DNA from 3 places in the Mesorhizobium sp. M0761 genome. Region 2 is predicted to be linked to each of the others. Evidence: predicted binding sites of a transcription regulator. Region 2 holds the regulator's gene; each other region holds the start of a gene.
What was found. The regulator PhoB, encoded in region 2, activates phosphate uptake and scavenging genes when phosphate is short. The targets are predictions, from matches to a motif close to TGTCATNNANCTGTCAT.
Positions count from the first base shown of each region.

Region 1: the regulator PhoB is predicted to act here: its motif matches at 2,063-2,079, upstream of NKI32_RS16685 (RNA degradosome polyphosphate kinase).
Region 3: the regulator PhoB is predicted to act here: its motif matches at 4,603-4,619, upstream of NKI32_RS09295 (PhoX family protein).

Region 1 covers NZ_JAMYPF010000009.1:52,358-58,029, forward strand. The annotation lists gene NKI32_RS16670 (TIGR02117 family protein) at 1-274, shown strand, start outside; gene NKI32_RS16675 (FAD-dependent monooxygenase) at 497-1,735, opposite strand; gene NKI32_RS16680 (zinc-finger domain-containing protein) at 1,755-2,000, opposite strand; gene NKI32_RS16685 (RNA degradosome polyphosphate kinase) at 2,234-4,426, shown strand; gene ppx (exopolyphosphatase) at 4,426-5,672, shown strand, end outside.
Region 2 covers NZ_JAMYPF010000006.1:326,014-331,685, forward strand. The annotation lists gene pstA (phosphate ABC transporter permease PstA) at 1-506, shown strand, start outside; gene pstB (phosphate ABC transporter ATP-binding protein PstB) at 524-1,348, shown strand; gene phoU (phosphate signaling complex protein PhoU) at 1,390-2,094, shown strand; gene phoB (phosphate regulon transcriptional regulator PhoB) at 2,111-2,800, shown strand; gene NKI32_RS13225 (ROK family protein) at 2,831-4,066, opposite strand; gene xylF (D-xylose ABC transporter substrate-binding protein) at 4,332-5,372, shown strand; gene NKI32_RS13235 (sugar ABC transporter permease) at 5,517-5,672, shown strand, end outside.
Region 3 covers NZ_JAMYPF010000004.1:332,099-337,770, reverse strand. The annotation lists gene urtC (urea ABC transporter permease subunit UrtC) at 1-812, opposite strand, end outside; gene urtB (urea ABC transporter permease subunit UrtB) at 809-2,425, opposite strand; gene urtA (urea ABC transporter substrate-binding protein) at 2,538-3,848, opposite strand; gene NKI32_RS09300 (hypothetical protein) at 4,162-4,557, shown strand; gene NKI32_RS09295 (PhoX family protein) at 4,675-5,672, shown strand, end outside.

The sequences.
Region 1 (5,672 bases), on a different contig from region 2:
TGCTGTCACCGGTTTCGACATCGATGAGGAACGTTTTGCAGCGCTGCTCAACTATATCGACGCGAGTTTCCAGCAAGGGCCGCATGGTCCGGTCGTCATCGAGAACGCCGCCTATTCCAGCTTCGACCGCTTCTTCGAGGCGAACGGCCAATTCAACGCGCTTGTCGGCTGTAACACCTGGACAGCCGCCGGCCTGCGCACCGCCGGCCTGCGCACCGGCTGGTGGAACCCGCTGCCGGCCTCGCTGGGATTTTCAATGCGGTTTTATAACTAGCAGTCCTTCATCGCACCGCGACAGTGTTGGATCTTTTGAAGTCAGCGGGACAGCACCCCCCTCTGGCCAGCCGGCCATCTCCCCCGCAAGGGGGGAGATCAGCCGTTTTGCCCGCGGCGCTCCTGCTGCAACGCCGGCGATTTTGGCGAAGGCGACGGCGACACCAATCTCCCCCCTTGCGGGGGAGATGTCCGGCAGGACAGAGGGGGGTGGGAAGGATCGCTACGTCGACGATCTGGACTGCCGAGTGTCCGCTCGCCATCCATAGAGCCAGTCGAGGTCGGCGGCGAGCTTGTCAGGCGAGCGCATGGCCAGGAACAGATTGCGGGCGATCGCCACCGGGCCGGCAGCATGCCAGGCGAGGCGGTTTACGGCCCCACGACGCGCGGCCTTGGCGACACGCGGCCGCCGAAGATTTTCCCAGATTTGAAAACTTCTGGGCAGATCGCCAGGGAAATCGGCGATAGCGTCGGCAAGCGTGATGGCATCTTCGATCGCCATTGCCGCGCCCTGTGCGGCAAACGGCGTCATCGCATGCGCGGCGTCGCCGATCAGCGCGATGCCCTGCGGGCTCGTCCACCGCTGTTGTTCGACGGTATGGATCGGAAAGGCCGTCCATGGGCCGGCCAGTGCCACAAGCTTCGTCAGGCCCGGCGCGGTGCCGCGCAGGGCAGCCGTGAGGATCGCGGGATCGGCATGGCCCGACCAACCTTCGGCCATGCGCTCACCCTTGGTGAAGGCGGCGAGATTGAAGGTCCGGCCTTTGCTGACGGGGTAGGCGACCATGTGGAAGCCAGGATGCAGGAACGTGGTGACGCAGTCGGCGGCGCCGATCGCGGCAAAGGCTTCTCCGGCCGCACCGTCGGCTGCGATTGTAGCCCGCCAGGCGAGTTCGCCCGAAAAACGGCTTTTGACGAAGTCCTCGCCTGCGAGTTGCGCCCGGACCGCCGACCAGACGCCGTCGGCGCCGACCAGCAGTTTGCCGCGTGCCTCGATCTCGCGGCCGTCCACTTCGGCGGTCACGGCGACATATTGCGCGTCTTTGACGATGCCGGTCACGTGGGCGCCGGTGATGAACTCAATCTCCGGCCGTTCGGCCATTTGCGCCAGCAGCGCTGCCTGCAGATCGGCGCGGTGAGCGACGAGATAAGGCGCCTGCCAGCGCGCTTCGGCGGCTTGCCCAAGCGGTACCCGCGCCAGTTCGCGCAGCGTCCCGGCGTCCTTGAGCACGACCGCTTCCGGCCGCAACGCTGCGGGCAGCAGTCGGTCGAGCACGCCGAGTTTTCCAAGAATGCGTGTTGCGTTGGGCGAAAGCTGGATGCCGGCGCCGGCCGCTTCTAGGTGCTGTGCCTGTTCGATCAGCTTTACCGGATAACCCCGTCCGGCGAAGGCAAGGGCAGCGGTCAGCCCGGCGATGCCGGCCCCGGCGATTATGACCTGCCGGGACCTGATGTCTTCCATCGGGCTTGTCGCGGAAGGATCAGGCGGCCTGGTCGATATAAAGGCAACCAGCCGGCAGCGTTTCCGTCGCCCTCAGCTTCGCCGAATAGCGGTAGAGCGTCGAGCAGTAGGGACAGACCTTTTCATTGTCGTCGCCCATGTCGAGGAACACGTGTGGATGGTCGAAGGGCGGGTTGGCGCCGGTGCACATGAATTCCTTGACGCCGATGTCGATTGCCGGATGGCCCGCATCGTTCTGGAAGTGGGGAATGGAACCGCCTGCCATCGTCGTCTCCTTGATCTCGTCGAAAAGCATCTGGAACATAACAGGCCTGTTTGCAAGATCGATGAAATGAAACTGTCGCAAAAGCCTGTCAGAGGATACGGTGAGCCGGTTAAGTGCATGTCCCTGAAATCGGAATGGTTTTCGCCGAAGGGCCATGCGTCACAAAAGCGTGTTAGAGGCATGGCACGTCCAGCGGCGCTCCAAGGGACGGTTGGCGGGGAAGAGCAGGAACCATGAACGAACTGAAGCCGGTGCAGAGCGAATTCATCAATGTCGAGGTGGCGAGCCCCGAGGGCGGCAACCCCGATCGGTTCGTCAACCGTGAGTTCTCCTGGCTGCAGTTCAACCGGCGTGTGCTCGAGGAATCGCAGAACGAGCACCATCCGCTGCTCGAACGCGTCCGTTTCCTGTCGATTTCGGCCGCCAATCTCGATGAATTCTTCATGGTCCGCGTCGCCGGCCTTGCGGGCCAGGTGCGCGAAGGCATTGCGCTCAAGAGCCCCGACGGCCGCACGCCGGAGCAGCAGCTGGAACAATTGCTGCGCGAGGTCGAGCGGCTGCAGGAGGACCAGCAGAACAGCCTTTCAGCGCTGATGCTGCTGCTCAACAAGGAAGGCATAGAGAGCATCACCCGCGATGCACTAACCAAGGATGAGAAAGTCTGGCTGGAAGACCATTTCCAGGACCAGGTCTTCCCGGTCCTGACTCCACTGTCGATCGACCCGGCGCATCCGTTTCCGTTCATTCCCAATCTCGGCTTCTCGATGGCGCTGCAATTGCGCCATCGCAAGAATGGCGAGGAGATGAGCGCGCTTCTGCGCCTGCCGGTGGCGCTGAAGCGCTTCATCCGTCTGCCCGACCGCAAGCAGCACGTTCGCTTCATTCCACTGGAGGAGGCTGTCGGCCTCTATATCGGCAAGCTGTTCCCCGGCTATGAGGTCAAGGGTTCAGGCACCTTCCGCATCATCCGGGACAGCGATATCGAGGTCGAGGAAGAGTCGGAAGATCTCGTGCGCCTGTTCGAGACGGCGCTGAAGCGCCGCCGCCGCGGTTCGGTCATCCGCATCGAATTCGACAAGTCGATGCCCGGCGAATTGCGCGAGTTCGTCGCCGGCGAGCTTGGAGTCTCTTCGAGCCGCATCAGCGTTCTGACCGGCCCGCTGGCGCTCAGCCAGATTTCCGAGATCGTCGCCGTGCCGCGCGACGACCTGAAGTTCACCCCCTACAATCCGCGCTTTCCCGAGCGCATCCGCGAGCATGGCGGCGACTGTTTCGCGGCCATCCGCGAGAAGGACATCGTCGTCCACCACCCCTATGAATCCTTTGACGTTGTGGTCCAATTCCTGCGCCAGGCGATGGCCGACCCGGAGGTGGTGGCGATCAAGCAGACGCTCTACCGCACCTCCAACGACAGCCCGATCGTGCGCGCCTTGGTCGACGCGGCCGAGGCCGGCAAGTCGGTAACCGCCCTGGTCGAGCTCAAGGCGCGCTTCGACGAGGAAGCCAACATCCGCTGGGCGCGCGACCTCGAACGCGCCGGCGTTCAGGTCGTGTTCGGCTTCCTCGAACTCAAAACCCATGCGAAAATGTCGCTAGTAGTGCGGCGCGAGGACGGCAAGCTGCGCAACTATGTGCATCTCGGCACCGGCAACTACCATCCGGTGACCGCGCGCATCTACACCGACCTGTCCTTCTTCACCACCGATCCGACGATCGCGCGCGATGTCGCCCAGCTGTTCAACTTCATCACCGGCTATGCCGAGCCGACCGATGAGATGCGGATCGCCATCTCGCCGTTTACGCTGCGCAGCCGTATCCTCAAGCACATTGCCGACGAGGTCGCCTACGCGCTGGCTGGCCGTCCGGCGCGCATCTGGATGAAGATGAACGCGCTCGTCGATCCCAACATCATCGACGCGCTCTATGATGCCAGCCGTGCCGGCGTCGAGATCGATCTCGTCGTGCGCGGCATCTGCTGCCTGCGGCCGCAGGTGCCCGGCCTGTCGGAAAACATCAGGGTCAAGTCGATCGTCGGCCGCTTCCTCGAACACAGCCGCATCTACTGCTTCGGCAACGGCCATGGCCTGCCGTCGGACGAGGCGATCGTCTACATCGCCTCGGCCGACTTGATGCCACGCAATCTCGACCGCCGCGTCGAGACCATGGTGCCGATCACCAATCCAACGGTGCATGAACAGATCCTTGGCCAGATCATGCTGGGCAACATCATGGACAACCAGCAAAGTTTCGACGTATTGGCTGACGGAACCTCCCGGCGCGTCGTGCTGGAGGAGGGTGAGGAACCGTTCAACGCGCAGGAATATTTCATGACCAATCCGAGCCTGTCGGGACGGGGTGACGCGCTGAAGTCGCATGCGCCCAAGCGCATCGCGCAGTTCAAGCGTCGCAAGAAGAACACCGGCTGATGATTTCAACGTCCCAAGGCCGGCTGCAGGATCGCCGGCCGCTGTCCATCATCGACATCGGCTCGAACTCGATCCGCCTTGTCGTCTATGAAGGGTTGGCGCGCTCGCCGACCTTGCTGTTCAACGAAAAGATGCTGGCCGGCCTCGGCCGCGGCATCGTTTCGACCGGCAAGCTCGACCCCGAGGCGGTGACGCGCTCGATGGAGGAGTTCCGCCGTTTCCGCGCGCTCTCCGACCAGGCGGGTGCGGAGCACATGTTTGTGCTGGCAACAGCCGCGGCCCGCGAAGCGATCAACGGCCCCGATTTCATCCACCGCGCCCAGGAGGTGCTCAAGACCGAGATCCGCGTGCTCACTGGCCGGCAGGAGGCGCATTATTCGGCGCTTGGCGTCATTTCGGGCTTCCACCCCGCCAATGGCATTGCCGGCGATCTTGGCGGCGGCAGCCTGGAGCTTATCGACATCAATGGCGAGGCGATCGGCGACGGCATCACGCTGCCGCTGGGTGGCCTGCGGCTGCAGGACATGGCCAGGAATTCGCTCGCCCAGGCGGCAAAGATCACCCGCGACGAACTGGCGCGCGCCAAATTGTTGAAGGGCGGGCTGGGACGGCCCTTTTACGCCGTTGGCGGCACCTGGCGAAACCTTGCCCGGCTGCACATGGAAATGACCAACTACCCGCTTGGCGTCATGCACCACTATGAGATCGGTGTCGACAGCGCCGCCAATTTCCTGAAGCAGGTGGCGAAAGGCGAGATCGAGAAGGTCAAGGGCATCGAAGGCGTGTCGAAGAACCGCCGTTCGCTGCTGCCCTATGGCGCGGTCGTGCTGCAGGAGATCATGGCGGCGATGCAGCCGTCGAAGATAATCGTCTCGGCATTGGGCGTGCGCGAAGGGTTTCTCTATTCGCTGCTCGACCCTGCCGAGCAGAAGGCCGATCCGCTGGTCTCCGCTTCGGAGGAACTGGCGCGGCTGCGGTCGCGCTCGGTCAGCCATGCGCATGAGCTTGTCGAATGGACGGACAAGACCTTTGCCGCCTTCGGCATCGACGAGACGGAGGATGAGGCGCGCTATCGCCACGCTGCCTGTCTGCTGGCCGATATAGGCTGGCGCGCACACCCGGAATATCGCGGCAAGCAGTCGCTCAACATCATTGCCCACGCCTCCTTCATTGGCGTCGATCACCCCGGCCGTGCCTTCCTGGCGCTGGTCGGCCTGTTCCGCCACGAAGGCGTGTTCAACGATGC
Region 2 (5,672 bases):
TCGTCTTCGGTCTGCTTGGCCTTGCCGTGTTCATCAACTTCCTCGGCATGCCGCGCTCGGCTTCCTTCGTCGGCGGCCTGGTGCTGACCTTGATGACATTGCCGACCATAATCATCGCCACGCGCGCCGCCCTCGCCGCGGTGCCGCCGTCGATCCGCTCGGCGGCCCTAGGTCTCGGCGCCTCCAAGATGCAGATGGTGTTCCATCACATCCTGCCGCTTGCCGCCCCAGGCATCCTTACCGGCACCATCATCGGCCTGGCGCGTGCGCTCGGCGAGACAGCACCGCTGCTCTTGATCGGCATGGTCGCTTTCGTCGCCGATTATCCGACGACGCCTTTCGATCCGGCGACCGCGCTGCCGGTTCAGATCTATATGTGGGCAAACGAGGCTGAGCGCGCTTTTGTCGAGCGCATGTCCGGCGCCATCATCATCCTGCTCGTCTTCCTCATGGCCATGAACATCACCGCGATCGTGCTCCGGCGCCGGTTCGAGCGGCGCTGGTAGAAAAAAGGCAATTTGGTATGAACATCATGACCGAACAGTCCCTTGAGAATGCAGTGGGCGACAAAATGAACGCCAAGTCGAACGAAGTCATCAAGATGCGCGGCGACAAGGTCGGCGTCTTCTACGGCGAGAAGCAGGCGTTGTTCGACGTCAATCTCGACGTCCGCCAGAACCAGGTGACGGCGCTGATCGGCCCGTCCGGCTGCGGCAAGTCGACCTTCCTGCGCTGCCTCAACCGCATGAACGACACCATCGATTCGGCGCGGGTGACCGGCAAGATCACGCTCGATGAAGACGACATCTACGACAAGAACATCGATGTCGTCGAACTGCGCGCCCGCGTCGGCATGGTGTTCCAGAAACCCAACCCGTTCCCGAAGTCGATCTACGAGAACGTCGCCTACGGCCCGCGCATCCATGGGCTGGCCAAGCGCAAGTCCGACATGGACCAGATCGTCGAGCAGAGCCTGAAGAAGGCTGCGATCTGGAACGAGGTCAAGGACCGCCTGCAGGAGCCCGGCACCGGCCTGTCCGGCGGCCAGCAGCAGCGCCTGTGCATCGCGCGCGCCATCGCCGTGTCGCCGGAGGTGATCCTGATGGACGAGCCCTGCTCGGCGCTCGATCCGATCGCCACCGCCCGTGTCGAGGAGCTGATCGACGAACTGCGCCAGAACTACACGATCGTCATCGTCACCCACTCGATGCAGCAGGCGGCGCGCGTGTCGCAGCGTACAGCGATGTTCCATCTCGGCTATCTCGTCGAGGAGGGCGCCACCGACAAGATGTTCACCAACCCCGACGACAAGCGCACCCAGGACTACATTACCGGCCGCTTCGGCTGAGCCGTCCGGCGGGTGAATTTTCAGGCACGAGGACCAAGATCATGGGTGAACATACCGTCGCCTCCTTCGATGAAGAGCTCGGGCAGATCAGCAAGCTGATCCGCGACATGGGCGATCTGGCAGGCTCGATGGTCAGCGGCTCGACGAGGGCGCTGCTCAATTCGGACAATGCGCTGGCACAGCGTGTCGTGTCCGACGACGCCATCATGGATGCGCGCCAGCGCGAACTGGACGACCGCGCCATCACGCTGATCGCCAAGCGCCAGCCGATGGCCAACGATCTGCGCGCCGTGGTCGGCTCGATCCGCATGGCGGGCGACCTCGAGCGCATCGGCGACCTCGCCAAGAACATCGCCAAACGCGTCGGCACCGTGGGCTTGAGCGTCACGCCGCGCGACCTCTCGCACTCCATCGACGCCATGGCGCAACTGGTGCTGATCCAGGTGCAAGGCGTCGTCGAGGAATATGCCGCCACCGATGCGGCAGCGCTTGCAAAACTCAGGAATAACGACGAGCGCATCGACGTCAAATACACGTCCGTGTTTCGTGAGCTCTTGACCTACATGATGGAAGACCCTCGCAACATCACCGCCTGCACGCATCTCTTGTTCTGCGCCAAGAATCTTGAGCGCATCGGCGATCATGTCACCAACATCGCCGAAAATGCGTATTATGTGCTGACCGGCCAGCAATTGCCCGCCAATCGTCCGAAGCAGGACGAGACGGCGATGGCCACGCCGGCCTGATGAGGGTGAACTGCCTATGATCGCGCCACGCATCATGGTCGTGGAGGACGAGGAGCCACTAGGCGTGCTCCTCCGCTACAACCTCGAATCCGAAGGCTATCAGGTCGAGGTGGTGACACGCGGCGACGAGGCCGAGATCCGCCTGCAGGAAAACGTGCCCGATCTCCTGGTGCTCGACTGGATGGTGCCGGCTGTTTCCGGCATCGAGCTCTGCCGGCGGCTTAGAGTGCGGCCCGAAACCGAGCGGCTGCCGATCATCATGCTGACCGCGCGCGGTGAGGAAAGCGACCGCGTGCGCGGCCTGTCCACCGGTGCCGACGACTATCTGGTCAAGCCATTCTCGACGCCGGAGTTCATGGCGCGCGTGAAAGCGCTGCTGCGCCGCGCCAAGCCGGAAGTGCTGTCGAGCGTGCTCAAGGTCGGCGACATCGTGCTCGATCGAGAATCGCACCGGGTCTACCGCAAGAAGAGCGAGATCAGGCTCGGACCGACCGAGTTCCGGCTGCTCGAATTCATGATGCGCCATCCCGGCCGCGTGTTCTCGCGCAGCCAACTGCTCGACAATGTCTGGGGCGAGACGATCTATATAGACGAGCGAACCGTCGACGTGCATGTCGGGCGGCTGCGCAAGGCCGTCAACAATGGCCGCATGCCGGATGTCATCCGTACCATTCGCGGCGCCGGCTACGCTATCAGGGAAGACTAGGATGCTGCGCGTCGCGCCGTTGCCGGCCATTCAGGCGACATGCTTGCCGGATTTCGCCTGAATGCCCGGCGCGAAAATCTCCTGGTCGACGAAGCCGAGCGCGCGCATGGCGCAGCCTTCGCGGATCAGCGGCAGCTCGTTGGGCTCGGTGTCGAAGGAGATCGATTTCGAGTGCTGGCCGCCGGCAGTCTGGGCGATCGCTTCGCGCAATGCCGGTTCGATCAGGTCGAAGGCGGCGGCGCTGACGCCGACCATGGCGACGGGTGCCGGATCGATCAGAGCAAACAGGCTGCCGAGGCCGAAGCCGAGCGCCTCACCGGCCCTGCGATAGGCTTCGCGCTCCGGGCCATCGGTTTCGCGGGCGCGCGCGGCGAGTGCGCGCATATCAGCGTCGCCGATATCGACCGGCTCGGCATCCTCGCCCATCATTTTGGCGCTGCGCCAGATGGCGTAGTTTCCGGCATAGGCCTCGACGCAGCCGCGCCGCCCGCAGCGGCAGAGCGCGCCGCCCGGACGGTGGATCATGTGGCCGAACTCGCCGCCCGAGGAATGGGTGCCGGTGAACAGTTCGCCTTTCAGCACCAGTCCCATGCCGATGCCGTGCGACAAGAGGATGGCGATAAAGTTGTCGCGGTAGCGCTCGGGCTGGCGCCATTGCAGCGCCACCGCCATCATATTGCAGTCGTTCTCCATGGTGGCCGGAATGCCGAATTCCGCTTCCAACATGTCGGCGAAGGCAATGTCGGTCAGTGGCGTGATCGGCGACCACAGCATGGCGCGCGCCTGCGAATCGGTGATGCCCTGGATGCCCATGGCAATGCGGGCGATGCTCTGGACATCGAGGTCGGGATCCTCAAGCCGCCGCCGGACGATTGCTACGCATTCGCCAATCAGCTCGTCGCGCGGCTTGGTCAGCGTGTCCAGCCGGCGCTGTTCCTCGGCGACGACGTGGCCGGCATAGTCGATGACGGTGACGGACAGGAAATTGAGCGACAGCACGACGGTCATCACCGCCGCCGCTTCCGGGTTGAGACCAAGGCCCACCTGCGGCCGGCCGCGTTTCAGTGCGCCGGTCTCGCCAGGTTTGCCTTCAATCAGGATGCCTTCTTGAATCAGATCAGACGAGATTGCCGATATGGTCGAGTGGCTGAGGCCGGTGGTCGCCGCAATCTCGGTCCGCGACGGCTGGCCGGCCCGGCGCACGGCTGAAATCACCATCGCACGGTTGCGACGGCGCAGATCGTCGTGGCGGATTCCAACCGACATTTGTTTCCTCCCGGCCTCCTCGCGCCTCATGATAGTGAAGGCGTTCGACGGCACCAGCCAAATATTGGCAGACGCCGGCAGCCCTGTCATTGTTTATTGCGGACCTCGAAAAAATTCGGCAAGGCCATCAGAATCCATCAGAATCGATGTTGACAGCGCCTTATCATTGAACCAGTATTTTTTCGAGGCTCGAAAAAATAGGGCCTCTGTGTGCCGGCCCTCGGGCCAGTTTTGTCGCGCCGCACGCGGCGCAGGGAGGATTATGATGAACAGATTCGCAGCCGCCATGCTGGCGGGTGTCGCCATGTCGCTGGCGCTGATGTCGGTCGCGCAGGCGAAGGACAAGGTCATCGGCGTGTCGTGGTCGAACTTCCAGGAAGAGCGCTGGAAGACCGACGAGGCGGCGATGAAAACGGCGATCGAGGCTGCCGGCGACAAGTACATTTCCGCCGACGCGCAGTCCAATCCCGGCAAGCAGCTGACCGACGTCGAAAGCCTGATCTCGCAGGGCGCCAACTCGCTGATCATCCTGGCGCAGGACGCCTCGGCCATCGGCCCGGCGGTGCAGAAGGCGCTGGACGAAGGCATTCCGGTCGTCGGCTATGACCGCCTGATCGAGAACAAGGACGTCTTCTACCTGACCTTCGACAACAAGGAAGTCGGCCGCATGCAGGCCCGCGAAGTGTTCAAGGCGAAGCCCGAAGGCAACTATGTCTTCATCAAGGGCTCTGGCTCGGATCCGAATGCCGATTTCCTGTTCTCGGGCTCGATGGAAGTGCTCAAGGAAGCCATCGACTCGGGCAAGATCAAGAATGTCGGCGAGGCCTATACCGATGGCTGGCTGCCGGCCAACGCCCAGAAGAACATGGAACAGTTCTTGACCGCCAACGACAACAAGGTCGATGCCGTGGTTGCGGCGAATGACGGCACCGCCGGCGGCGTTGTCGCCGCGCTGACGGCGCAGGGCCTCGCCGGAACGGTTCCGGTCTCGGGCCAGGACGGCGACCATGCCGCTCTGAACCGCATCGCGCTCGGCACGCAGACGGTGTCGGTGTGGAAGGACGCGCGCGAACTCGGCAAGAACGCCGCCGAGATCGCCTCGCAGCTTGCCGATGGCAAGAAGACGGGCGACATTGCCGGCGCCAAGGACTTTACCACGCCTGGCGGCAACACCGTCAAGTCGCTGTTCCTGACCCCCGTCGCGATCACCAAGGACAACCTCAACGTCGTCATCGACGCCGGCTGGATCAAGAAGGACGAAGTCTGCACGGGCGTCGCCGCCGGCAGCGTCGCGGCTTGCGACTGATCTCGACGACTTGAAGAAATGAGGCGCCGCGGCGGGGCCGCCGCGGCGTTTTCTCTACGAGAATTGTGTGTTTCCGCCATCGGCGGCAAACTTCTAGGCTGTGGTCCGGCATCCGCGCCAGACGGCAAGCCGCTGGAGGACATCATGACCGACACGACCTCAAATCCGCAGGCCGATACGGCACGAGCGTCTGAACTCGGCGCGGTCGCCCGGTTCCTGAAGGCGACCGAGCTCGACACGCGCATGCTCGGCATGGTCGGCGCGCTGCTGGTCATCTGGGTCGGCATACATATCCTGTCG
Region 3 (5,672 bases), on a different contig from region 2:
CCGGCCATGACAGCCGAGACGGTGAAGGCAAACAGCTTCACGTTCTCCGCCCGCCAGCCGAGGAAGCGGGTGCGGCTCTCGGCGTCGCGCACCGCCATTAGCAGCTTGCCGTATTTGGAGCCGACGATCGCCCAGGTGATGAAGACGGCGAGCGCGAGTATGATGGCGCTGGCGGCAAACAGGGCCGAGCGGGTGGCGTCGGCCTGCACGTTGAAGCCCAGAATATCCTTGAAATCGGTCAAGCCGTTGTTGCCGCCGAAACCCATGTCGTTGCGGAAGAAGGCGAGCAGCAGCGCGTAGGTCATCGCCTGGGTGATGATGGAGAGATAGACGCCGGTGACGCGGCTGCGGAAGGCGAACCAGCCGAAGACGAAGGCGAGCAGGCCGGGCACCGCCAGCACCATGATGGCGGCGAACCAGAAGTGGTCGAAACCGGTCCAGAACCAGGGCAATTCCTTGTAGTTCAGGAACACCATGAAATCGGGCAGGATCGGATTGCCGTAAACGCCGCGCGAGCCGATCTGGCGCATGAGGTACATGCCCATCGCATAGCCGCCGAGGGCGAAGAAGGCGCCATGGCCGAGCGAGAGGATGCCGCAATAGCCCCAGACGAGATCGAGCGCCAAGGCAAGCAATGCATAGCAGAGGTACTTGCCCGTCAACGCGACGATGTAGGACGGAATATAGAACGCGCTTTGCGGCGACACTGCGAGGTTGAGCAGCGGCACGATAATGGCGGCCGTCAGCAGGATGAAAATAGTGATGGCGATGCGACGGTCGGCACCCGCGGCGAAGAAGCGTCCCGTGATCATGTTTCCACCGCCCTGCCCTTGAGCGCGAACAGGCCGCGCGGGCGCTTCTGGATGAACAGGATGATCAGCACCAGCACGACGATCTTGCCGAGCACCGCGCCAGCATAGGGTTCGAGAACCTTGTTGACGATGCCGAGCGAGAAGGCGCCGACCAGCGTGCCCCAGAGATTGCCGACGCCGCCGAAGACCACGACCATGAAGCTGTCGATGATGTAGCCGCGGCCGAGATTGGGCGAGACATTGTCGATCTGGCTGAGCGCGACGCCGGCAATGCCGGCAATGCCGGAGCCGAGCGCAAAGGTCAGCGCATCGACCCAAGGCGTCCTGATGCCCATCGAGGCGGCCATGCGGCGGTTGGCGGTGACGGCGCGCATCTGAAGGCCCCAGGGCGTGCGCTTCATAACAAAGAGCAGCACGCCGAAGACGGTGAGCGCGAAGACCAGGATCCAGAGGCGGTTCCAGGTGACGGCGAGTTGGCCGACATCGAACGATCCCGACATCCAGGAGGGGTTGCCGACCTCCTGGTTGGTCGGTCCGAAGATCGAGCGCACCGCCTGCTGCAGGACAAGCGAGACGCCCCAGGTTGCGAGCAGCGTTTCCAGCGGCCGGCCGTAGAGGAAACGGATGACGCCGCGCTCGATGATCAGGCCGACGGAAGCGGCAACCAGGAAGGCGAGCGGCAGCGCGATCACCAGCGACCAGTCGAACAGGCCGGGGAATGAGGTTCGGATCACCTGCTGGACGACGAAGGTGGTGTAGGCGCCGAGCATCACCATCTCGCCATGCGCCATGTTGATGACGCCCATGACGCCGAAGGTGATGGCGAGACCGATGGCGGCCAGCAGCAGCACCGAGCCAAGCGAGATGCCGTACCATATGTTCTGGCCGGCATCCCACAGCGCCAGGCTCGAATTGATGCTGGCGATTGCCGCCGTCGCGGCATCCTTGACCGCGCCTTGCGCATTGGCCTCGACCGCGGTGAGCAGCGAGACCGCGTCGCGGTCGCCGCGCGCGCCGATCAGGGCAATGGCGGCAAGCTTGTCGGCCTCCGGCTTGTCGGAGACCAGCACCGATGCCGCGCGCGCCTGTTCGAACAATGCCTTGACCTTGGCGTCGGTCTCGGCGGCGATGGCTGCATCGAGCGGCTCGATATTGGCGGCATCGGGGGTCTTGAACATGGTGTCGGCGGCGGCGATGCGGACAGAAGGATCTTTCGCGCGCAACGTCAGCGTTCCCAGCGCATCTCGGATGACACGACGCAGCGTGTTGTTGACCTTGATCTTCGTGATGTCGGCCTTGGGGGCGTCGCCGGCTTTCTCGCCACTCAGCGGGTCGAGCAGCGTGACGCTGTCGGCGGCCTCACTGCCGACGAAGACGGCTGAATCGGCTTTACGGATGTAAAGGTTGCCTTCGGCGAGCGCTGCAAGCGGCCGTTCAACCAGCGGATCGCCGGTGGCGGCAAGTTCGCGCACGACGGCCTCAGTGGCGGCAAAGCCCGTGCCCGTGGCGAATTTGGCGACGATGGCGCGCAGATCGGCTTCGGCTGCGTTCGACGGCAATAGGCTTGCCACCAGGAACACCAGCATGAGGCCGAGAGTGCGCAACAGGATCATCCGTTCAGATACTCTTCTGTGGGGAAATTCCGCGTCCGGGCGGGCTGAAGCGCCCGGACGCTTGGCGGTACCGATCGTGGACGCGTCCACGATCGGTCAGTCCCGGGAGGGATCAGTTCGTGCCCTTGCCGCCGCATTTGCCGGTGGCAACGTTGAAGTTGCCGCAGGACAGAGGCGCGCGCCAATCCGAAATCAGGTCCTTGGAATCGGGCAGATAGTCGGACCATTCGTCGCCCATCACGAGGCCGGGCGTCTGCGACACGGTCTCGAACTGGCCGTCGGCCTGGATCTCGCCGATCAGCACCGGCTTGGTGATGTGATGGTTCGGCATCATGGTCGAATAGCCGCCGGTGAGGTTCGGCACGGACACGCCGACCATGGCGTCGATGACCTTGTCGGGATCGGTGGTGCCAGCCTTTTCGACCGCCTTCACCCACATGTTGAAGCCGATATAGTGAGCTTCCATCGGGTCGTTGGTGGTGCGCTTGTCATTCTTGATGAACTTGTGCCAGTCGGCGATGAACTTCTTGTTTTCGGGTGTGTCGACGCTCTCGAAATAGTTCCAGGCAGCGAGATGGCCGACCAGCGGCGCGGTATCGAGACCGGCCAGTTCTTCCTCACCGACCGAAAAGGCCATGACCGGGATGTCCTCGGCCTTGATGCCCTGGTTGCCGAGTTCCTTGTAGAACGGAACGTTGGCGTCGCCATTGACGGTCGAGACGACGGCGGTCTTCTTGCCGGCCGAGCCGAATTTCTTGATTGCGGAGACTTCGGTCTGCCAGTCGGAGAAGCCGAACGGCGTGTAGTTGACCATGATGTCTTCGGCGGCGACGCCCTTGGCCTTCAGATAGGCCTCGAGGATTTTGTTGGTGGTTCGGGGATAGACGTAGTCGGTGCCTTCCAGCACCCAGCGCTTCACCGAGCCACCGTCCTCGCTCATGAGATAATCGACGGCAGGAATCGCCTGCTGGTTCGGGGCGGCGCCGGTGTAGAACACGTTGCGCTCGCTTTCCTCGCCCTCATACTGGACGGGGTAGAACAGGATGTTGTCGAGTTCCGAGAACACCGGCAACACCGATTTGCGCGACACCGAGGTCCAGCAGCCGAACACGGCGGCGACCTTGTCCTTCGAGATCAGCTCGCGCGCCTTTTCGGCAAAGAGCGGCCAGTTGGAGGCCGGATCGACAACGACCGCCTCGAGCTTCTTGCCGAGCAGACCGCCCTTGGCATTCTGCTCTTCGATGAGCATCAGCATGGCGTCTTTCAGCGTCGTCTCCGAAATCGCCATGGTCCCCGATAGCGAATGCAGAATGCCGACCTTGATCGTGTCTTCGGCGGCCTTGGCCGGAGACGACATCGACAGGCCGGCGGCGATCACGCCCGCCGAAAACATTTTTGTTATTGTGGAGAAATTACCCCTCATACCGAAGACTCCCAAGCTGTTTGATTGCACCGCGACAATGCAAAGCAACTGCCGTGCCAAACGCGAAGGCGCCGCTCACAAAGATGGAATAGCCGAGCGTTATCAGCCGGTTGGTATATTAGCCTGGAGAAACAAAAAGGCAGCCGGTAAAAATTGATTGAGGCAAATTTGCGCAGCGCACACCACTTTTGCCTAATTTTCGCCCAATTGAGACAAATGCCTAGTTTTTGATCTCCGGCCGTGGGTTCCGGGCGAACAATGTTGCGGCACCGCGCAAAAATAGGGCAAGCTCGCCCTTCAAAAGAGAGACGTCATGACATCTCGCATCTCACGCATTTCCTGCATCCTGCTGCTGATGGCAACGAGCGGCGCCGCGCGCGCCGATTTCAGCGAGGGCAAACTTCCTGACGGCACCTATCATTGCGAGGTCTATTTGCTCGGCGCCTTCCTCAACCTCGGCGACATCACTATCAAGGGCAATGTCTATACCGGCCCGGTGACGTTCGGAACGGCGCTGCAAGGCTACAACTATCAGATGAACGCCAATGGCGAGATCACCTGGCTCGGGCCGCTGGGCGGCTATACCACCGGTGGCAACTCCGTCTCCATGACACAGGCAACACTGGACGGCGAGACCGCCCCGTCATTCGACATCATTCTGAAGCAGCCCGACGGCGCCTTCACCGCCTCGACCTGCACCAAGGGCTGAGCGATGCGTAGTGCCGCGCCCCGTTGCGGCAAAACCTTCCTCTTATGTCATGTGAATGTTGCCTAAGCAGACTAGGGCAACGGTGCGCCGTAACATCCACCCTGAGAGGCAGACACCATGGCCAATACACCGTCTTCATCCTCCCCCGTCATCCGCGAAATCATTGCCGAGCGCGTCTCGCGCCGGTCTCTTTTGAAAGGCAGCCTCGCCTCCGGCGCGCTGATTGCCGGCGGCAGCTTTGTCGGCTCCTTGTTTGCCGGCGAAACGCATGCCGCCGCAGCGCAGTCGACGCTCGGCTTTCCCGAGCTGAAGCGGGTCTACGACAAGACCCATGCCGCCGCCGAAGGCTATGAGACGACCATCGTCGCGCGCTGGGGCGACCCGCTTGCAGCCGGCCTCGCCGAATTCGACGGCAACAAGGTCGCGGCGGAGGAACAGGAAAAGCGCTTCGGCTACAATTGCGACTACATCGCCTTCATGCCGCTGCCCAAGGGCACGGTGAATTCCGATCATGGCCTGCTCTGCGTCAACAACGAATACATCTCGCCCAATGTGATGTTTCCGGGGATGACCGAGGGCGATGCCGGCAAGACGATGACCAGGGAACAGGTCAATCTCGGCATGGCCGCGATGGGCCATTCGATCCTCGAGGTGCAGGTGAAGGACGGCAAGTGGGAAACCGTGGCGGACAGCCCGCTCAACCGCCGCATCACCGCCAACACCGAAATGACCGTTTCCGGACCGGTTGCCGGCCATGCGCTGATGAAAACTTCGGCCGACCCGACTGGCACGAAAGTGCTCGGCACCAGCTATAATTGCAGCGGCGGTTTCACCCCCTGGGGTACGGTGCTGACCTGCGAGGAAGGCGTGTCCGACATTTTCGGCGGCGACCCGAAAAAGGCGCCGACTGCCGACCTGCTCGACCGTTACGGCTTCGACGGCTCCGACATCTATGGCCGCGGCCGCTTCCATGACCGCTTCAACCTCGACAAGGAACCGAACGAGGCCAACCGCTTCGACTGGGTGGTCGAGATCGACCCTTACGATCCTCAGTCCAGGCCGGTGAAGCGCACGGCACTTGGCCGCATGTCGCATGAGGCCTCGACCGTGGTCCT